3 regions of the Methylobacterium nodulans ORS 2060 genome follow, and region 1 is predicted to be linked to each of the others. Evidence: predicted binding sites of a transcription regulator. Region 1 holds the regulator's gene; each other region holds the start of a gene.

The links. Region 1 encodes LexA, which represses DNA repair genes until DNA is damaged. Its sites were predicted from a motif close to TGTTCNNNNTGTGTTCNG; they were not measured.
Region 2: a site for LexA is predicted at 2,792-2,809, ahead of MNOD_RS03345 (ATP-dependent helicase). Genes of this name have one in related genera too.
Region 3: a site for LexA is predicted at 5,122-5,139, ahead of recA (recombinase RecA). Genes of this name have one in related genera too.

The regions. Positions count from the first base shown of each region.
Region 1 is NC_011894.1:7,556,872-7,563,944, forward strand. Features, by position in the region: gene MNOD_RS35330 (heavy metal translocating P-type ATPase) at 1-313, shown strand, start outside; gene ccoS (cbb3-type cytochrome oxidase assembly protein CcoS) at 310-447, shown strand; gene MNOD_RS35340 (HD-GYP domain-containing protein) at 453-1,535, opposite strand; gene lexA (transcriptional repressor LexA) at 1,846-2,568, opposite strand; gene MNOD_RS35350 (DUF1236 domain-containing protein) at 3,074-3,409, opposite strand; gene MNOD_RS35355 (TetR/AcrR family transcriptional regulator) at 3,634-4,290, opposite strand; gene MNOD_RS35360 (SDR family oxidoreductase) at 4,372-5,112, shown strand; gene MNOD_RS48625 (hypothetical protein) at 5,403-5,561, opposite strand; gene MNOD_RS35365 (thiolase family protein) at 5,597-6,775, opposite strand; gene MNOD_RS35370 (DHA2 family efflux MFS transporter permease subunit) at 6,797-7,073, opposite strand, start outside.
Region 2 is NC_011894.1:752,352-759,424, forward strand. Features, by position in the region: gene MNOD_RS03340 (PhoH family protein) at 1-47, opposite strand, end outside; gene MNOD_RS03345 (ATP-dependent helicase) at 441-2,780, opposite strand; gene MNOD_RS03350 (hypothetical protein) at 2,928-3,182, shown strand; gene ygfZ (CAF17-like 4Fe-4S cluster assembly/insertion protein YgfZ) at 3,446-4,276, opposite strand; gene MNOD_RS03360 (dihydroorotase) at 4,403-5,743, shown strand; gene MNOD_RS03365 (ribbon-helix-helix domain-containing protein) at 5,910-6,176, opposite strand; gene MNOD_RS03370 (DUF4169 family protein) at 6,173-6,364, opposite strand; gene fumC (class II fumarate hydratase) at 6,369-7,073, opposite strand, start outside.
Region 3 is NC_011894.1:5,605,631-5,612,703, forward strand. Features, by position in the region: gene MNOD_RS26020 (DUF3100 domain-containing protein) at 1-832, shown strand, start outside; gene MNOD_RS26025 (NupC/NupG family nucleoside CNT transporter) at 1,145-2,395, opposite strand; gene MNOD_RS26030 (caspase family protein) at 2,537-4,978, shown strand; gene recA (recombinase RecA) at 5,198-6,289, shown strand; gene alaS (alanine--tRNA ligase) at 7,052-7,073, shown strand, end outside.

The sequences.
Region 1 (7,073 bases):
TGCCGCCCATGCCTCCCTGTCGCCCGTCACCGCCGCTCACGTGAGCCAGGCGGCGGCCGACGCGCTCTTCCTCGGCCGCAGCCTCGCCCCGGTGCTTGCAGTGCTGCGCAGCGGCCGGACCGCCAGGCGCCTCATGCTGCAGAACCTGTGGTTCTCGGCCGCCTACAACCTCGTGGCGATCCCGCTCGCGGCGGCGGGCCTGCTGACGCCCCTGATCGCTGCGCTTGCCATGTCGGGCTCGTCCGTCGTGGTCACGCTCAACGCCCTGCGGGCGCGCCGGGCGCCCGCCCTGCCGGAGGCAGCACGCCGATGAACGTCCTCATCCTGATGATCCCGATCGCCCTCTTCCTCGGCGGGATGGGGCTCTGCGCCTTCCTGTGGGCGCTGCGCAGCGGCCAGTACGACGACATCAATGGTGCCGAGCACCGGATGCTCGCGGACGATTGATCCAATTAAGGGACGGCCGCGGCGGCAAGACCCATGGCGACCGGCCTGAAGGCCGCAAGGAGCTGCCTGTCGAGCTTCTGTCCCATCCGGTCCATCGCCGCCCAGGCCTCTGCGGGACCGATCGGAGCGCGGTAGGGACGCCGCTCGGTCAGGGCCGAGCAGATGTCGCAGATCGTCACGAGCCGCACGAGATCGCCGATCGCCCCGCCGCGGAGCCCGTCGGGATAGCCCGAGCCGTCGAGCATCTCGTGGTGGTGTCGCACCACGTCGAGGATCTCGGCATCGAATCCCGGCTGCCGGGCCAGCAGCGCCGCCCCGATGACCGGATGCCTGCGCATCACCGCCATCTCCTCTGCGGAGAGGCTGCTCGGCTTGTTGAGGATGGCGAGCGGGATCCGGGCCTTGCCGACATCATGGAGCAGGGCCGCCCGCACCAGCCGCTCCTGGTCGTGCCGCCGGAATCCGAGGAGCCCGGCGAAAGCGCCCGCGTAGCCGGCCACGCCGAGCGAGTGCTGGTAGACCCCGATCTCGTGGGTGCGGATGACGTCGAGCCAGGCGCGAATTCCCGCCTCCGCTATGGCCTCCAGGACGATCTCGGTGCCGGCATCGATGTCGTCGAGGCTCAAGGCCACGCCGTTCGCGGCGGCCTGGAAGAGCCGTGAGACCAGCGCGTTGGCTTCCGCGGCCTGCGCACGGGCCTGCCGCAGCGGTTCGGCCGCGCGGGCTTCCGCCTCCGCCTCGATCAAGGCGAGGAGCGTCGCCCTGAGCTCGGCCTGGGAGGCGGTGGGCGGCAGCACCTGCGCAGCGCCGAGCGCCCGCGCCCGCGCGAGGGTGACCGGGCTGAGGTCCCGGGCGAGACAGAGGCAGGGGGCGCCGCGGGCACGCACGCGGCTCATCGCGCGCCGGATCCCCGCCAGAATGGCGGCGTCATCGAGGGCGACGTCGAGCACCGCCGCCTGGAACCGGCCCGGCGGCAGGCCTTCGCCCGGGAGCAGGGCGATGCAGGGCAGAAGGCGCGCGAGGCTGCCGGCGAGCGTTCGGGCCGTCCGCGGCTCGTCCGTGATCAGCAGGATGAATCCGTCCCGCATGGCATGCCCCGCACGATCTCCCGACCCAGGAGCCGGCTCCATGCTCCTTACCGCTGATCGCCCGATCCTCGAATAGATCGGTTAAGCTTTCCCTTGAAAGAGGGCGATTGGCGCATGTGGATTGATGAGAGGCGTCGCGGAGCGGTCGATCATCGTCGGGCCTGTCCCGCCAACGCCCGATCGAGGCCGTTCCGCAACGAAGGCGTGAATCGTTGTTGCCGCTGAACTCGCTCATGACCCTGGGTAAGGATCAAAAAAAGGCCTCCGCCATGCGGAGGCCTTGGCTTACGCCCCGTTTCGGGGGCGACGTTCAGTACTTGCGGATGAGGCTCACGAGGCGGCCCTGGATGCGGACGCGGTCCGGCCCGAGCACCCGGGTCTCGTAGGCCGGATTCGCCGCTTCGAGCGCGATGGAGGAGCCGCGGCGGCGCAGGCGCTTGAGGGTCGCCTCCTCGTCATCGATCAGCGCCACCACGATGTCGCCGGTATTGGCCGTGTCCTGGCGACGAATCACCACGAGGTCGCCGTCGAGGATGCCGGCTTCGATCATCGAGTCGCCGCGCACTTCGAGCGCGTAATGCTCGCCGCCGGCCAGAAAGTCCGGCGACATCGCCACCGTGCGGCTCTGGCTCTGGATTGCCGAGATCGGCGTGCCGGCGGCGATCCGCCCCATCACCGGAATGCTGATCGAGCGTCCGTTGTCGTCGGAACCGAGGGAGGACGGCATCGGGGCGGCCTTGGCAGCCGGCGCGGCCGTCCGTCCGCCTTCGACCACGCTGGGGGTGAAGCGCACCACCTCGCCCGAAGGAGGCACCACCGCATCGGGGATCCGAATGACCTCGATCGCGCGAGCCCGGTTCGGCAACCGCCGCAGGAAGCCGCGTTCCTCCAGGGCCGTGATCAGCCGATGAATGCCTGACTTGGACTTGAGATCGAGCGCGTCCTTCATCTCGTCGAAGGACGGGGGGACCCCCGTCTCGCGCATCCGCTGCTGGATGAAGCGGAGCAGGTCCAACTGCTTACGGGTGAGCATGGGGCACTCTCTTCGCCTGCGCCGATGCGCGATACGAAACAAATCGCGAACATGTTAGGCGTTCCTCAAGTGTTCCGCAAGCGGGTGTGTCGGGTATCTCCGCGCTCGCCGGCTTTCGGCCGGCGCTTCTCCATCCGGTCAGGCCGGGCTTCCCGGGCGGGTCCAAAGCGGGATCTGAGGCATGTTCTGGCAGGCGGTGCGGAGCGGCTGGAAGCGGACGCCGACAACTTGGCCTGAAGGGCATGGAGCCGGTGCTGGCCCGGATCGGGGCCACGAATCCTTTGCCGAGAGCGATGCGGCGCCTGCGGACCTGACGATGAGGGCGGGGCGGGAACGGGATTGCTCCGGTGCCGGGCACGACGTGAATCGCGTGGCACGGCCTGGAGGCGGCCGTGACCTGGCAGCCGGACCGGGATGGCTTACGGTCGGGCCGGGGCGCGCCCGCGCTCCCGGTCCATGGGCGGCGCTGCGGCTTTACGTGGTCCGGCAGCGCGCGGGTTCGGGGTCAGTCGATGGTGGTGATGATGCGGCGGGTGCGCGGCTCGACCACGTAGATGTCGTCGCCCGACGTCACGTAGCTGTAGCCCTTCAGGCGCGGGCTCTCCTCGATCACGGTCGGGGGCAGCGGATGAAGGTCGATGTCGGCCGGGAGCGTCGAGCCGACCGTCACGCGTTCCCGAATGCGCACGGGCGCCACGCGCTGCTCGGTGACGTACTTCTTGATGATCACGCGCTGAGGCGGGGCAATCTCGACCGGCTCCTCGGTGATCGTGACGGTCTGCGCGAGAGCGGCCCCTCCGATTAGGGTCAGAGCTGCTGCAGCAGACAATGCGCGCTTCATGAGCACCTCCAAGTTGAACAACCGTTCATCTTTCCCAAGGGGGAATGCGAGGTCGTTCAACGGTGAGGGTGTCCTCTTGTTCCGAGGGGCGTGGCTGGCCTGTGCAAGCGGCGAGGCGCCGGTGGACGGTGGCGGATTCAGGATCGTGGCCGTGGTCGGCGAGGCGGAGCCCGCCCTGGCCGCCCGCCCTGGCCGCACCGCGCGGCCAATGGCCCGAGTGTCCCTCAGCCCGCGACGCGCGCATCCCACCCGGCCATCATCATCCGAGCCACCGCTTCCAGCTCGGCCCGGCTCGCGCCGTCACGCGCCTGGAGTGACATCCCGCCCTGGACGGTGAGGACGAGGCGGGCGAGCGCGCCGGTGTCGAGCGATTGCGGCAGCTCGCCCTCGGCCGCCGCGCGGGCAAGCCGCGCTTCGACCCGTGCCAGATTGCGGGCGCGCGCCGCGTGCACGAGATCGCCAAGCTCGGCGCTTCCCTCGCCGCCGACGGCCGAAAGCGTCACCATGCAGCCGAGAGGGTCATCGCGCCCGCACGCCTGCGTCAGGGCGGCGGCCGTGTCCATCAGGAGCGCCTCGACCGCGTCGCGCGCCGTGGCAGCCGCCGCGAAGTTCCCCCAGACGCGGGGCTCGTACTGCTCGCCGTAGTGGCGCAGCGCCTCCGCGTAGAGCGCTTCCTTGGAGCCGAAGGCCGCGTAGAGGCTCGGCGAGCCGATGCCCATGGTCTCGGTCAGGTCGGAGATCGAGGTGGCAGCGTAGCCCTTGTGCCAGAACAGGCGCATGGCCTGCGCGAGAGCCGCCTCGCGATCGAAGGCGCGCGGGCGGCCACGGCTCCTGGACACCGTCGCACGCTTGGCAGACGGGGTGCGGGATGAATTCTGCATCGTTCGCTACATAAATTGCTTGACGGCTGGCCGCAACGCTCATATGCATTTCTGTGTCGATCACTACAGAAAGGCTGAGCGATGGTTGAGCTGACAGGCAAACGCGCCCTCGTGACGGGCGCCGCGCGCGGCATCGGCGCCGCAATCGCTGGCACCCTCGCCGCGCGAGGTGCGGACGTCGCCATCACCTACGAGCGGTCGGTGGAGCGCGCCGCCGAGGTCGTGCGCGCCGTCGAGGAGCAAGGGCGACGCGGCTTTGCCATCCAGGCCGACAGTGCCGATCCTGCGGCTGTGAGGCGCTCGGTGGACGAGGCGGCCTCGCAACTCGGCGGCCTCGACATCCTGGTCAATAATGCCGGCATCGCGCGCGGCGGGCCGCTCGCGGAGATGAGCCTCGCCGACATCGATGCCATCCTGGCGGTCAACATCCGCTCGGTCGTGCTCGCCTCGCAGGCCGCGATCCCGCACCTGAAGGAGGGCGGCCGGATCATCTCCATCGGCTCTTGCCTGGCCGAGCGGGTCGCCTTCGGTGGGGTGACGGTCTATTCCATGTCGAAATCGGCCCTGATCTCGTTCACGCGGGGCCTGGCGCGCGAGCTCGGACCGCGCGGCATCACGGTCAACCTTGTCCACCCGGGCCCGACCGACACCGACATGAACCCCGCGGATGGAACCCAAGCCGACGCGCAGCGGGCGCTGATCGCGCTCGGCCACTACGGGACCGCGGACGATGTCGCCGCAGCGGTCGCTTTCCTGGCCAGCCCCGCCGCCCGGCAGATCACCGGAACGGGGCTCACGGTCGACGGCGGCGTGAACGCCTGACGGTGCATGCGGCGCGAAATCTCTCTGGCCTAAATCGAACCTGACCTGCGTGGCAGCCGCTCTGCTCCTCATGCTGAGGTGTTGGCGATCGAAGATCGCGCAGGCTGCCTCGAAGCACGCCTGAACGTTCGTCCAAGATCAGGGTGAGCAGGAGCACCGGTCCGGGGTGCTTCGAGGCTCCGTGCGATCTTCGATCGCCAGGAGCACCTCAGCATGAGGACCGGTGGGGCTGCCATCGGGGGCCTTGCGGTCGGTTTCATCCGTTAGGGGCGGCTCGACCGGTGGTGAACTCAATCGAAGCTGACCTGCGTGGCAGCCGCCCCGCTGCTCATGCTGAGGTGGGCCGGCTCGTCGGCTCTTGCGTCGGCTTCCGCGCGGAGGGCGGCCGATGGTCCCGCCGGAAGGCGCATCACCTCCGCGCCCCGGCCGATGCGGAGGCGGACCGCCATCGGCGGTCCGCTGCCGTGAGTTGATCCCGGGCGCCTCAGAGCGCTTCGAGCGCCAGCGCGATGCCTTGGCCGCCGCCGATGCAGAGCGTCACGACGCCCCGCCGAAGGCCGTCACGGCGCATGGAATGCAGCAGGCGCGTGGTCAGGACGGCGCCCGTCGCGCCGATCGGGTGGCCATGTGCGATCGCGCCGCCCTCGACGTTGATGATGTCTTCGGGCAGGCCAAGCTCCTGGGCCACGGCCAGCGGCACGGCCGCGAAGGCCTCGTTGATCTCGATCCGCTCCACCTGCGCGAGCGTCCATCCGGCGCGCTCCATCGCCCGGCGGATCGCCGGCACCGGTCCCAGCCCGAACAGCCCCGGTTCGACGGCGGCGATGCCGTAGGCGACGAGCCGGCCCAAGGGGGCGATGCCTCTCGCCTCGGCGGTGCCGCGCGCGGCCACGATCATCGCGGCGGCGCCGCTGTTGAGCCCCGGTGCGTTCCCCGCCGTAATGGTCCCGTCCTTCCGGAAGGCCGGCTTGAGCCTGGCGAGGATCTCCATCGTCGTGTCGGGCCGCGGCGCCTCGTCGGTCGCGAAGGTCTCGGGGCCCTTGCGGCCCTTGATCTCGACCGGGACGATCTCGGCCTCGAACGCTCCCGCGGCCTGAGCCGCCGCGAAACGCTGCTGCGAGCGGGCGGCGAAGCGGTCCTGCGCCTCGCGGGTGAGCTGGCAGCGTGCGGCGAGATCATCCGTGTGCCAGCCCGAATGCTCGCCCGAGAAGGCGTCGTTCAGCCCGTCCGTGAGCATGCTGTCGAGGATCTGGGCCGGCCCCATGCGGTAGCCCCAGCGGCCGCCCTCCAGCAGGTACGGCGCGCGGTCCATGTTCTCCATGCCGCCCGCCACCGCGATCTCCACCTCGCCGCTCACGATCTGCTGGGCCGCCGTGACGATCGCCTGCGCGCCCGAGCCGCAGACACGGTTCACGGTCAGCGCCGGCACCGAGACCGGCGCGCCGCCGCCGATCGCGGCCTGCCGGGCGGGATTCATGCGGTTGCCCGCCTGGACCACGTTGCCCATCACGACCGAGCCGACCTCGGCGGGATCGAGCCCCGCGCGCCGCAGGGTCTCCCGGACGACGACGGCGCCGAGATCGGTGGCGGGAATGCCCTTCAGGCTGCCGTTATAGGCTCCGATCGCGGTGCGCACCGGCTGGCACAGGACGATGTCTGTCATGCTTATCTCCTCGGGTCGCGCTCAATGCGCATCGGCGGAAGGGCCCTGCGGCGGCGCCACCTTGCGCATCAGCGGCACCAGCGCAGTGGCGAGGGCGAAGCAGGCGGCGATCGCCAGGAAGGCGTCGGCGTAGGTCATCGTCTGCGCCTCGCGGTAGGTGAGCGACCAGAGCTGGCGAAGACCGGCCGCCTGCCCGTGGGCGGCGTCGCCGAGGACGATGGTCGCGCGGGCGCTGATGCGCCCGAGTGCGTCCGTCATGCTGGCATTCGCTGCGGTCAGGTGCTCGGCGAGGCGCAGG
Region 2 (7,073 bases), 970 kb from region 1:
ATCGGGCGGTCATCGACCAGTTCAAGTCGTGCGCGTCGTCTCTTCATAGATCAACACTCCCACTGGACTTGCGGTGCCGCTGTATCGTGTGCCCTCCTGTGTCCCCAGACCTCCTTCAGTGCCGTTCAACGACTCAAATCCGTGGGTTCGTACGAGTTCCACATCTGATCGACGCCAGCGGTGGACAAGTCCGCTTGCGCCTCCCGTAACGGTATGCCGACACGGGTCGACCAGCAATTCCCGCGCCGCAGCGCACAAGGCGCTTTTCGCAGTTGCCAAGATTAGCTGAGCGGCTGTGTCTCAAAACACACAGCGATGGCGACCGGGGAGCGTCCCAAAGGCGAGCCGTGGACCCTTGCGCGGTGCCCGGCCCGGATGACGACACCCTCACGATCGCGACCTCCGCTGCCACGACGCGGAGACAGGAGGCCCGAGCCGGCTCAGGCCGGCTGGACGAAACTGTCGAGAACCATCTTCCGGCCGGCCTTGTCGAAGTCAACGGTGAGCTTGTTGCCGTCGACCGCCGCCACGGAGCCCGGCCCGAATTTCGTGTGGAAGACGCGCGCTCCGGTTGCGTAATCCGACGCCGTCCCGGTGGATTTGGCCACCAGCGTGCCCTCGATCTGTTTCGGCCCGCTGCGGCTGCTCCGCGCACCGCCGCCGAACCGGTCCTGACCAGCGGTGTTCGCCTGCGCGCGCTGCCAGCCGGGCGTCGCATAGGAGGAGCCGAAGGGCGTCGGCTGCCGGTCGAAGCGCGAGGGGCCGTAGGAGAAGCTCGCCGGTGCCTCGATCACCTCGACGCTGCTCTCCGGCAACTCGTCGACGAACCGGCTCGGGATCGTCGAGGACCACAGGCCGTGGATGCGGCGGTTCACCGCGAAGGAGATCTTGGCACGCCTGCGGGCCCGCGTGAGGCCCACATGGGCGAGGCGCCGCTCCTCCTCCAGCCCCGCCCGGCCGCTCTCGTCGATGGCGCGCTGGTTGGGAAACAGCCCGTCCTCCCAGCCCGGCAGGAAGACCGTGTCGAATTCGAGCCCCTTGGCGGCGTGGAGCGTCATCAGGCTCACGCGCTCCCCGCCCTCGGCCTCGCTCGCATCCATCACCAGGGCGATGTGCTCCAGGAAGGCCGGCAGGTCGGGAAATTCTTCGAGGGAGCGCACCAGCTCCTTCAGGTTCTCCAGGCGGCCCGCCGCATCGGCGGTGCGCTCCTTCTGCCACATCTCGGTGTAGCCGGATTCCTCCAGGATGGTCTGGGCGACCTCCGCGTGGGGCTGGATCTCCAGGAGCTTGGCCCATCGCGAAAAGCTCTGCAGGAGGGCGCGCAGGGTGGAGCGGGGCTTGGGCTTCAGCTCCTCCGTCTCGACGATGAGGCAGGCTGCATGAAGAAGCGGCACGGATTGCCGCCGCGACAGGCTGTGGAGCGCCTGCAGGGTCGCGTCGCCGAGGCCGCGCTTGGGCGTGTTGATGATCCGCTCGAAGGCGAGGTCGTCGGCCGGGTTGGCGGTGAGGCGCAGATAGGCAAGCGCGTCGCGCACCTCCGCCCGCTCGTAGAAGCGGGGGCCGCCGATGACGCGGTAGGGCAGGCCGAGCTGGACGAAGCGGTCCTCGATCTCGCGCATCTGCGCGGAGATCCGCACCAGCACGGCGATCTGCGACAGGGCGTGGCCCCTGGCCTGCAGGCCCTCGATGGTCTCGCCGAGGAGCCGCGCCTCCTCCTCCGAATCCCAGGCCCCCGTCACGGTGACGCGCTCGCCGGCCCCCTCCTCGGTGCGCAGCGTCTTGCCGAGCCGGCCCTCGTTGCGGGCAATCAGCGTCGAGGCCGCGGCCAGGATGTGGCCCGTGGAGCGGTAGTTGCGCTCCAGCCGCACCACTACGGCTCCCGGGAAGTCGTGCTCGAAGCGCAGGATGTTGTCGACCTCGGCCCCGCGCCAGCCATAGATCGACTGGTCGTCATCGCCCACGCAGCAGACGTTGCGGCGCCCCTGCGCGAGCAGCCGCAGCCAGAGATACTGCGCGACGTTGGTGTCCTGGTACTCGTCGACGAGGATGTAGCGGAAGCGGTCCTGGTATCCCGTCAGCACGTCCGGGTTCTCGCGCCACAGCCTGAGGCACAGGAGCAGCAGGTCGCCGAAATCGACGGCGTTGAGGGTGGCGAGCCGCTCCTGGTAGGCGGCGTAGAGCTTCCCGCCCTTGCCGAAGCCGAAGGCGCCCGCCTCGCCGGCCGGCACCTGCTCGGGGGACAGGCCGCGGTTCTTCCAGCCATCGATCGCCTGGGCGAGGCTGCGGGCGGGCCAGCGCTTCTCGTCGACATTGGCGGCCTCGATCACCTGCTTGAGCAGGCGGAGCTGGTCGTCGGTGCCGAGGATGGTGAAGTCGGACTTGAGACCGACCAGCTCCGCATGACGGCGCAGGATCTTGGTGCCGATGGCGTGGAAGGTGCCGAGCCAGGGCATGCCCTCGCCGGCCGAGCCGATCAGCGCGCCGATGCGCTCCTTCATCTCCCGGGCGGCCTTGTTGGTGAAGGTCACGGCCAGGATGTCGAAGGGCCGGGCGCGGCCGATGGCGATCAGATGCGCGATGCGGGTGGTGAGCACCCGCGTCTTGCCGGTCCCCGCGCCCGCCAGCACGAGGACGGGCCCCTCCGTCGCCTCCACGGCGCGACGCTGCTCCGCGTTCAGTCCTTCGAGATAGGCTGCGCTCGGGGGCGCCACGGCGGCCCGGGCGCGGGCGGCGATCGAAGTGGGGACGGGCGCCTCGGCCCCGGCGGCTTCGCGAGTCATGGCGCCATCACTGGACCAAAACGCGAACGGCGTCGAGGGTTCGCGGGCCAGTGGCGGAGAGCCGCAGGGCTGCCGGCGCAGGAACCTGGCGGCGGCCCGGAGCGTCCCCATCTGATGATGGTAAGCCTTCTGCCCGCCGGAGTTCCCATGCCTGCCCGCGCCCTTCTGATCCTTGCCGCCGCCATCGCGGCGGGCCCCGCCCTCGCCCAGAGCCAACGCACGACGAGCCGCGCCGAGCGCACGGTCGAGGGCCTCAACAACTCGATGAACACGCGCAGTGACCTGCGCGACATCCAGCAGCAGAACCGCTTCGAGACGAACCAGCTGCAGGGCCAGATCCGGCGCAACGAGACCCTGCCCCCTCCGCCGGTCACGCCGAGCATCATCGGCCGGCCGCGGTAGGGGGCGTGGCGCCGGCCGTGAACCTGCGGCCGCCGAAAGAAGTGTGGGTCCTGCCGGAACCGCGGGATCCCCTCTCCCGTGCGGGAGAGGGGCAGGGGTGAGGGTTCCGGACCCTTCAGAATAAAACCGAGACGGTGGTGCTGGCAGCGGGACGGCTCCGTCGTCTTGCTGAACCACCTGGACCCTCACGCGCGATCTTCGATCGCCTGCCCCTCTCCCGCACGGGAGAGGGGATCCCGCGGTTCCCGCGCTTCACGGGTTCTTCACGCCGCGCCCGGAACCTCGAAGGTCACGAAATCCGGCTTCGCCACCCGCACGGAGAGCCCGCCCGCCTCGACCCTCTCGCCGGCCGCGACGGCATCCGCCAGGCGGTCGAGGCGCAGCAGCCCGAGGCCCCGGTCGCCCGCGGCGCTCCCGGTCTGCCCGAGCGCGCGGGCGCCGGCCGTGACCGGCGTTCCGGCCGGGACGGCGGCGCCCGGATACAGCAGCGGCACGACGCGGGTCCGCGCGGTGCCGCGATGCTGCATGCGCGACACCACCTCCTGGCCCACGTAGCAGCCCTTGCGGAAATCGACGCCGCCGAGCTGGTCCATCAGCGCCTCGTGCGGAAAGGCGTCGCCCAGGGCGAAATCGGCGCCGCTCTCCGGCACTCCGAGGGCGATCCGGTGCGCCTGGAACGCCTCCGGCGTGGCATCGACGGCCGGCTCTCCCCCCTCGGGCGCGTAGAGCCGCCAGCCGAGCGCCGGCAGGCGCCCATCCCGCAGCCAGGACCCCTCCGGCTCCGCGCCCCAGGCGGCGAAGACCCGAAGCGGCGTCTGCGCGAACGCAACCCTGGCACGCAGCCGATAGAGCGTGAGCCGCCGCATCAGGTCCGGCAGCACGGCACGCGGCGCATCGAGATGGAAGCCGTCCCCGGCGCGGCTGAGCAGGAAGTCGAACAGGATTTTTCCCTGCGGTGCCAGCAGCGCCCCGAGCCGCGCCTCGTCGGGCGGCAAGGTTTCGACGTTGCAGGTGATGAGGCCCTGGAGAAACCCGGGCGCGTCGTCTCCGGTCAGGGCCAGGACGGCGCGGTCCGTCAGGGAAGCGATGGGCATCGGCACCAAGATCCTTCTCGTCCGGACGGCCCGGCTTGAACCTCCGGCGGGGCTGACATAAGCCGCCGGTCGGCCGCTCTCAATCGGCCTTGCGCCGAGCGTGGCCCTTGCCAAGGGAATGCCGCCATGAGCCAGAGTTTCGACCTCCTCCTGCGCGGCGGCACCGTCGTGAACCACGACGGGATCGGCCCGGCCGATCTCGGCGTGCGGGACGGCCGCATCGCCGCCATCGGCGACCTCTCGCGGGCCTCGGCCGGCCGGGTGCAGGATTGCGGGGGCCTCCACCTGCTGCCCGGAATCATCGACAGCCAGGTCCACTTCCGCGAGCCGGGGCTCGACCACAAGGAGGATCTGGAGACGGGCTCGCGCGCGGCCGTGATGGGCGGCGTCACCACGGTGTTCGAGATGCCGAACACCAACCCGCAGACCACGAGTCCCGAGACGCTCGCCGACAAGGTCCGCCGCGCCCATCACCGCATGCATTGCGACTTCGCCTTCTGGGTCGGGGGCACGCACGAGAATGCGGCCGAGGTCGCGGAGCTCGAGCGTCTGCCGGGTGCGGCGGGCATCAAGGTGTTCATCGGCTCCTCGACGGGCTCGCTCCTCGTCGAGGACGATGCGGGCCTCGCCGAGATCCTGAAGCGCATCCGCCGCCGCGCGGCCTTCCATGCGGAGGACGAGGCGATGCTGCGCGAGCGCAAGGGCCTGCGGGTGCCGGGCGATCCCTCCTCGCATCCGGTCTGGCGCTCGCCCGAGGCGGCCCTGAAGGCGACGGAGCGGCTGGTGCGCATCGCCCGCGAGACCGGCGCGCGCATCCACGTGCTGCACATCTCGACCGCGGAGGAGATGCGCTTCCTCGCCGCCCACAAGGACGTGGCGACGGTGGAGGTGACGCCCCACCACCTGACCCTCGACGGGACGGAAGCCTATCGGCGCCTCGGCACGCTGGTGCAGATGAACCCGCCGGTGCGCGACGCCGCCCACCGCGACGGGCTGTGGTGGGGGCTGTCGCAGGGCGTCGCCGACGTGCTCGGCTCCGACCACGCGCCCCATACGCGGGAGGAGAAGGCGAAGCCCTATCCGGACTCGCCCTCCGGCATGACCGGCGTGCAGACCCTGGTGCCGATCATGCTCGACCACGTGGCGGCGGGCCGGCTGAGCCTGGCGCGCCTCGTCGACCTCACCAGCGCCGGCCCCAAACGCGCCTTCGGGCTCGCCCGCAAGGGGCGCCTCGCGATAGGCTACGACGCGGACGTGACGGTGGTCGACCTGAAGCGGCGGGAGACCATCACGGATGCCTGGATCGCCTCCCGCTGCGGCTGGACGCCCTATGACGGGACGACCGTGACGGGCTGGCCCATCGGCACGGTGGTGCGCGGGCATGTGGTGATGTGGGAAGGGAGCCTCGATGCACCCGCGCGCGGCGAGGCGGCGCGGTTCGAGGAGGCCTTTCCGGCGCGCGGCTGAGGCTTTCAGGGCGAGCCGCGGGCAGCACCGGAACCCCTCTCCCGAGTGGAAGAGGGGCTGGCGATCGAAGATCGCGCGTGAGGGTGCTACGCGTCAGAACAAAGCACTGAGCGTTCCGCGGGTTAGCGGCACGGTTCAGGCTTCTTGGCTAGCACCGTCTCCACCCTCACCCCTGCCCCTCTCCCACTCGGGAGAGGGGTTCTGCGGTCTGCGCGGCCTGCACCTCGCGCAGAACGAAGACCCGGATCGCCGAGGACAGGTTCTGCTCGGCCCGGCCGGCATCGATCCGGCCGATCAGGGCCTGGACCGAGAGCCCGCGCGCAGCGGCGAGCTGCTGGAGGGCCTCCCAGAAGGGTCCCTCCAGCGAGACGCTGGTGCGGTGGCCGGCGATCATCACGGAGCGCTTGCGCAGCCCCTCGGGCGCGCCGGTCATTCGGACGGGCCGGATCCCTCGAGGCGGTGGCCCTCGTGGCGCGCAGTCTCGATCGCCTGCCTCGCCTCCGCCAGGGTCCTGGTCTTCCTGGGCCGGCCGAAGGCGGCCCGGTTCTCGGCCGCCGCCGCCTCCTTGGCCTGCCGTGCCTTGGCCTTGCGGGCCTGGCGCAGGTTGACGATCTCGGCCATGGGCCTACTCCGCGCTGGGCGCCAGCATCGTCTCCGGCCGCACCACGGCATCGAACTGCTCGGCCGTGACGTAGCCGAGCCGCAGCGCCTCCTCCTTGAGTGTGGTGCCGTTCTTGTGTGCGGTCTTGGCGATCTCGGCGGCCTTGTCGTAGCCGATCGTCGGCGCCAGCGCCGTCACCAGCATGAGCGAGCGGCTCATCAGGTCGGCGATGCGGTCGTGATTCGGCTTGATGCCGACGACGCAGTTATCGGCGAAGCTCACCGCCGCGTCGGCGAGGAGCCGCACCGACTGCAGCACCGCGTTGGCGATGACCGGCTTGAAAACGTTGAGCTCGAAATGGCCCTGGCTGCCGGCCACCGACACGGTCGTGCCGTTGCCGATCACCTGGGCGCAGACCATGGTCATGGCCTCCGCCTGGGTCGGGTTGACCTTGCCGGGCATAATCGAGGAGCCGGGCTCGTTCTCGGGCAGCGAGATCTCGCCGAGGCCCGAGCGGGGGCCGGACCCCATCAGGCGGATGTCGTTGGCGATCTTGAACAGACCGCTCGCGAGGCTGGTGAGCGCGCCCTGCGCGAAGACCAGGGCGTCGTGGCTGGCCAGGGCCTCGAACTTGTTGTCGGCCGAGGTGAAGGGCAGCCCGGTCAGCTCCGCCACCTTGGCGGCGAAGCGCGTGGCGAATTCCGGATGGGCGTTGAGGCCGGTGCCGAC
Region 3 (7,073 bases), 2.0 Mb from region 1:
ACGCGGCGTGCTCGCCGAGTATCTCACCGGCACGGTCTTCGGGGCGGTCTTCATCGCCCTCCTCGCCGGGCTGATCGCGAGCCTCGGGGTGTTCAATCCGCTCGCCCTCGCCATGGGCGCCGGGGTGGGCTCTGGCAGCATGATGGCGGCGGCCTCCGGCGCCATCGCGGCGCAGCAGAGCCCGGAGGTCGCCAAGGACGTCGCGACCTTCGCGGCCGCGAGCAACCTCATCACCACCACCATCGGCACCTACTTCACGCTGTTCCTGTCGCTGCCCTTCACGGTCTGGGCCTATGGCGTGCTCGAGCCGATCCTCGGCCGCGGGCGCGGCCGGGCGGAGGCCGCCCCGGCGCCGGCCGCGGCGAGCCTGCCCGAGGAGGCACCCGCCCTCGGCTCCAGCGCTTTGCTGCTCGCGTGGCTCGCCGCCGCTTCCTTCGGCCTCGTCGGCAACGCGCTGACCTACGGCACGCGGCCCGACGGCGCGGTCCTGCTCGGCGCGGCGATCATCGTGGGCGTCGTCGTGATCGGCTGGAGCCTCTACCGCCTGACCGCCCGCCGGCTGCCCGCCGTGGTCTGGACCTCGCTCATCGGGATGGCGCTGACCTATCCGGGCATGCCGTTCTCGGCGGAGGTCGCCGCGCTTACGGGCAAGATCAACTTCCTGGCCCTGGCGACGCCGATCCTCGCCTTCGCGGGCCTGTCGATCGCCAAGGACGTGCCGGCCTTCCGGCAGCTCGGCTGGCGCATCGTGGTGGTGTCGTTCATGGCCAATGCCGGGACCTTCCTGGGCGCCGCCCTGATCGCACAGTTCTGGCTGCACCCGCCGGTTTGACGGCGTGGCGGAACCGTCTCGGGCCGCGCGGGAGAGGGGCTTCCGCGCGGCCCGTCGGCCTAAATTGAGACTGACGTGCGTGGAAGCCGCCCCGCTCCTCATGCTGAGGTGGCCGGCGGAGCCGGCCCTCGAAGCACCCTGGAACGCTGGTCCAAGGCTCTGGTGGATGGGAGCACCGGTCAGGGGTGCTTCGAGGCAGCCTGCGCGATCTGCGATCGCCAGCACCTCAGCATCATGAGGAGCGGGGCGGCTGCCATTGGGGGGCCTTGCGGCCGATTTCACCCGTCAGGGTCGGCGCAGCCGGTGGCGAACTCATTCACCAATGAATAATCCCGCGACGGCCGCGCTCGTGAAGTTCGACAGGCTGCCCGCCAGGATCGCCCGGAGGCCGTAGGCGGCGACCTCGGAGCGACGCTCCGGCACGAGGCTGCCGAAGCTCGCGAGCTGGATCGCGATCGAGGCGAGATTCGCGAAGCCGCAGAGCGCGAAGCAGAGGATCGCCGTGGTGCGCGCGCCCAGGGCACCGCTCTTCAGCACCGGGGAGAGATTCGCGTAGGCCAGGAACTCGTTGAAGGCGATCTTCTGGCCGATGGCGGCCCCCACCGTGCCGGCCTGCTCCCAGGGCACGCCGAGGATCCAGGCGAGCGGGCTGAGGCCGGCGCCGAGGAGCCCGTCGATGGAGGCGTCCGGCGCTCCGACGAGCCTCCCGCCCCAGGCGACGAGGCCGTTGGCAAGCGCGATCAGGCCCACGAAGGCGATCAGCATGGCACCGACCGCCACCGCCACGGCGAGCCCCTTCTGGGTGCCCTCCGCCGCCGCCTCGATGAGGTTGACCGCACGCCGCTCGCCGAATTCGGCCCGCATCGTCTTGACCCGGCTCGGCTCCGTCGAGGGGACCAGGATCTTGGCGTAGAGGAGGCCGCCCGGGATCGCCATCACGGAGGCGGCGAGGAGATAGTCCATCGGCACGCCGAGAGCCGCGTAGCCCGCCAGGATCGAGCCCGCCGTGGAGGCCGCGCCGCTCGACATCACGGCGAAGAGCTCGGACCCCGTGAGCAGCGGCAGGAAGGGGCGCAGAGCGACCGCGATCTCGCTCTGACCGATGGCGATGGTGATCACGGCGGAAAAGGTCTCGATCCGCGAGGTGCCGAGCAAGCGCCGGAGCGCCGCCCCGATCCCGCGGGCGAGCGCCTGCATGAGGCCGAGATGGTAGAGCACCCCGATCAGCGCCGAGACGTAGACGATCTGCGGCAGCACCCGGAAGGCGAGCACGAAGCCGCCATGGCCGAACAGCTCGACCATCTTCGGCTCGACGAGGCCCCCGAACAGGAAGGCCGCGCCCCGGTCGCCATAGGCCAGCACCGCGCCGACCGCCTCCGCGGCGGCGCCGAGGATGCGCCGCCCGGCCGGCACGAACAGGACCGCCGCCCCGAGCAGCACCTGCACGGCGAGCGCCGAGAGCACGACCCGCGGCCGGATCGCCCGCCAGTTGGTGGAGAACAGCACCGCGACGCCGAGGAGAACGGCGAGGCTGAGCACGAAGTGAAGGATCCTGTCGGCCATCCGGGTTCTCTATGACGGCCTCCGCCAGCAAGAGGGATGCCGGCGGAGCGACATGAACCGGCCCGACCATTCAGGCGGAGTTCACGCAGGCCCGCCCGTACTGCACGGACAAGGTGCCCGCCACCGCAGGGAGGACGCGGAATGCCGCAGGCCGTACGGATCGTCTTGCTGATGCTGGCCGCAGCCGTGGTGCTGCCGCTCGCCGCCCCCCTTGCGGCGCCGGCCGAGACGCGGATTGCCCTGGTGATCGGCAACGGCGCCTACGCGGCAGGCGCGCTGCCCACGGCGGCCAACGATGCCGGCCTCGTCGCGCAGACGCTGCAGGCGGCAGGCTTCGATGTGGTCGGGGCCCGCGATCTCGACGAGGACGGCCTGCGCCGGGCCCTGCGGGACTTCACCGACAAGGCCGCCGCGGCCGGGCCCGAGGCCGTCGCCTTCGTCTATCTCTCGGGCTATGGCCTCCAGCTCGAAGGCGAGAACTATTTCGCGCCTGTGGATGCGCGCATCGCCACGGCCTCCGACGTACCGCTGCGGACCCTGCGGGTCTCGGATTATGCCAGGCGCCTCGCGGCGCTGCCGCTCCGGGCGCGGTTCCTGGTGCTCGATGCCGCCCGCAAGGCGCCCTTCCGGATCGAGGGCGATCCGCTCGCGGGCGGCCTCGCCCTCAGCGAGGCGGAGCCGGGATCGCTCGTCGCCTTCAACGCCGCGCCCGGCACCGTCGGCCCGGACGAGACGGGCCCTTACGGCGCCTATGCGCGCGCGCTCGTCGAGATGATGCGCGAGGGCGGCCTGAATCCGGGCGACCTCTTCGAGCGGGTCCGGCTGCGGGTGAGTGAGACCACGGGTGGGGCCGAGCTGCCCTGGCACAGCGCCCGCATCGAGGCGCCGTTCGTGTTCTTCGAGCGGGCGCCGGACGCGCCTCCCCTCGCCCGGCAGGCCGGCCCGGCCGCGGACCGGCGGCCGCTCGCCGAGATCGGGCCGCAGGAGGCCTTCGCGCGCTGCATCGCGCGCGACACGCTCGCTGGCTACGAGGAGTTCCTCGGCGCCTACCCGCAGGACCCGCTCGCCAACCGCGTGCGGGCGATCGTCGCGGCGCGGCGCGAGGCGGTGACTTGGCGCCGCTCGCGGCTCGCCGACACGCCGGACGCCTATTGGTCCTATCTCGGCCGTTATCCGCGGGGTCCGCACGCCTGGGATGCGCGCCGGCGCCTGCGGCAGCTCGCCGCCGCGGCCGAACCGCCGCCGCATTTCGCCGCCCTCGCCTACGACGTGCCGCCGCCCCCGCCCGAGGAGGTGGTCTATCTGGAGCGGCCCGCCCTCGTCCTCGACGATCCGGCCTACGACCTGCCGCCGCCCCCGGTCTACCTCCCGCCGCGGCCCGCCTTCATCGCGGATCTGCCGCCGCCTCCGCCCGTGGTGGAGGAATACGTCCTGCCGGTGCCCGCCTTCGTGCCGGTCCCGGCCTATATCCGCCCGCCGCAGGTCGTCGCCGCGCCGCCCGGCAATGTAATCTACGAGCATCTCCATGACGCCGCCGCGATCGAGCGGATCAACGCCGCCAATGCCGCGCCGGCCCGTGCGGGCCTCTCCGGCAGCACGATCGCGGCGGGCGTCGCCGGAGCGGCGATCGGCGCGGCGGTGGCCCGGGTGGCGCTGCCGCCCTCTGTGTCCCAGAAGGCTGCCCTTCGCCCGAGCCTGCCCGCCGGCCCGGCGTCCCCGGCGACGGGCCAGAGAGTGCCGGGTCCGGCTCCCGGCGCGCAGCCGGGCCGATTCGGACCTCAAGGCCAACCGGTGCCCCAGCAGGCCGGACGACCGAACGGCCCGGCTGCGCCGGGACAGGCTCTGCCCGTCCCCGGCGCGATCCCGCCAGGCCAGCAAGCCGGCCGTCCGGCTCCCGCCGCTCCCCAGCCGGCCCTGCGGCCGCAGGGTCCCGCGGCCGCGTCGACGGCAGCGCCCGGCCCGGCAGCGGGCCAGCCCCTCCCCTCACCCGCCCGGCAGGCCATCCGGCCGGTCCCCGGCCCGGGCGAGGCGGCGCCGGGCGCTCCCCCGGCCCAGCCTCGACCGGCTCAGACCGCCCCGCGGCAGGGTGCGCAGCCGCATGGTCCGGGCCGGCCCATCCCGGCCGCACCGCCCCCGAATCCGCCCGGACCAGCCCTCGCCCGGCCCCCGGCCGCACCCGCCGCGCATCCGCAGGCGGAGATCGCCCGCCGCCAGCAGCTCCAGCAGGAGCAGGCCGCCCAGGCACAGCGCGCCGCGGCCCAGCGCCAGCAGCAGATGATGATGCAGCAGCGCCAGCAGCAGGCCGTGCAGGCGGCGGCCCGGCAACAGCAGCTGGCCGCCCAAGCCGCCGCGCACCGGCAGCAGATGATGCAGCAGCAGGCGGCCCAGGCCGCCGCGCGTCAGCAGCAGATGATGCAGCAACAGGCCGCGGCCCGGCAGCAGCAACAGCTGGCGGCCCAGCGCCAGCAGATGATGCAGCAGCGCCAGCAGCCGGTGGCGCCACGGCCGGCGCCGGGGCCGCATCCGGCGCCCGGGGGCGGAGGACGGCCCTGCGGTCATCCGGGCCAGCCGCCCTGTCGCTGACCGAGACACCGGCCGGATCGCGCGCGATCCGGCCCCGCCGGGCCCCGTCACGCCCTCGTCCGGGACCCGGTTCCGAACCTTACGCGGCGCGCCCGCCACACCGTCCCTCATCCCGCACTTCTCCCCAGGCGCTCTTGCAGGACGAGAACAAAACAAGTACATACGGAGGGCCGCGCGCATTGAGAATCCCGCCTCCCCCGTGCCATAAGGACCGTTCAGATGGCTCAGTCCTCGCTGCGACTGGTGGAAAACCCGACCATGGACAAAGACAAGTCGAAGGCGATCGATGCCGCGCTCGCCCAGATCGAGCGCGCCTTCGGCAAGGGCTCGATCATGCGCCTGGGCAAAGGCGACAAGGTGCAGGAGGTCGAGACCATCTCCACCGGGTCGCTCGGGCTCGACATCGCGCTCGGCGTCGGCGGCCTGCCGCGCGGGCGGGTGATCGAGATCTACGGCCCGGAATCCTCGGGCAAGACGACGCTGGCGCTCCACACGATAGCGGAGGCGCAGAAGAAGGGCGGCGTCTGCGCCTTCGTGGATGCCGAGCATGCGCTCGATCCGGTCTATGCCCGCAAGCTCGGGGTGAACCTCGACGATCTCCTGATCTCGCAGCCCGACACGGGCGAGCAGGCGCTGGAAATCACCGACACGCTGGTGCGCTCGGGCGCGATCGACGTGCTCGTGGTCGATTCGGTCGCAGCCCTCACGCCGCGCGCCGAGATCGAGGGCGAGATGGGCGACCAGCAGCCCGGCCTTCAGGCTCGCCTGATGAGCCAAGCCCTGCGCAAGCTCACCGGCTCGATCTCGCGCTCGAACTGCATGGTGATCTTCATCAACCAGATCCGGATGAAGATCGGCGTGATGTACGGCAGCCCCGAGACCACCACGGGCGGCAACGCGCTCAAGTTCTACGCCTCGGTGCGCCTCGACATCCGCCGCGTCTCGACCCTGAAGGACCGCGACGAGCCGATCGGCAACAGCGTGCGGGTCAAGGTGGTCAAGAACAAGGTGGCGCCGCCGTTCAAGCAGGTCGAGTTCGACATCATGTTCGGCGAGGGCGTGTCGAAGGTCGGCGAGCTCATCGATCTCGGCGTCAAGGCCGGCATCGTCGAGAAGTCGGGCGCGTGGTTCTCCTATGACAGCCAGCGCCTGGGTCAGGGCCGCGAGAACGCGAAGGGCTTCCTGCGCGACAACCCCGACATCGCCGGCCGCATCGAGGCGGCGATCCGCCAGAACATGGGCCTCGTCGCCGACAAGATCCTGGAGAACGCGGTTCCGACCGCGGAGGATTACGACGAGGGCGCGGCCTGACACCGCGCATCCCACCGGAGCGTGATCACGGCCGCCGCGGTCTCCCGCGGCGGCCGTTGCCGTTCGGCCTGACGCCCCATCGGCTTCGAGGCCCGTTCCAGCCGGCCCCGGGCCGGGGTTTGCGTTTCCCGGTTGCCGGCGGCCCAGGCCAATCTGCCCCGCTGGGTCAGCCCGGCGAGCAACGCCGAATGGGCGAGGAACCGGACGTCGATCGGCCTCAATCGAAGCTGACATGCGTGGAAGCCGGCCCCGCTCCTCATGCTGAGGTGGCAGCGATCGAAGATCGCACCGGCAGCCGGCCCTCTGGCCGGCATCAGCCGGCACGCACCCCGGACCGCTGGTCCAAGGCTCTGGTGGATGGGATCACCGGTCAGGCGTACTTCGAGGCAGCCTGTGCGATCTTCGATCGCCAGTGCGATCTGCGATCGCCAGCACCTCAGCACGAGGATCAGGGTTCGCTGCCCCGGGAGGGAGCGCTCAGCCCACCGGTTTCATCCCTCGGGGTCCGCCCGGCCGGTCGGCCTCGTGGGCAAATCCCCAGCAGGACCGGCAACTTGGCCGCACCGGCGGACATCGGGGCGCCGGCCGCCTCGACACGGGGGGGCGGCGTGACTAAGACAGCGGGCGCGAGCCCTTCCGTGCTTCTCACGCAACGCCCGACGCCGAATCCGCCTCAAGGCTCGGCCGGGCGGGCGTTCCGTGAGCGGCACTCCCGGGCGGAGCCTTTCTCGCCCGTCACCTAACCGCACGAGTCTTCACCCGATGAGCGGCGTCAACGAGATCC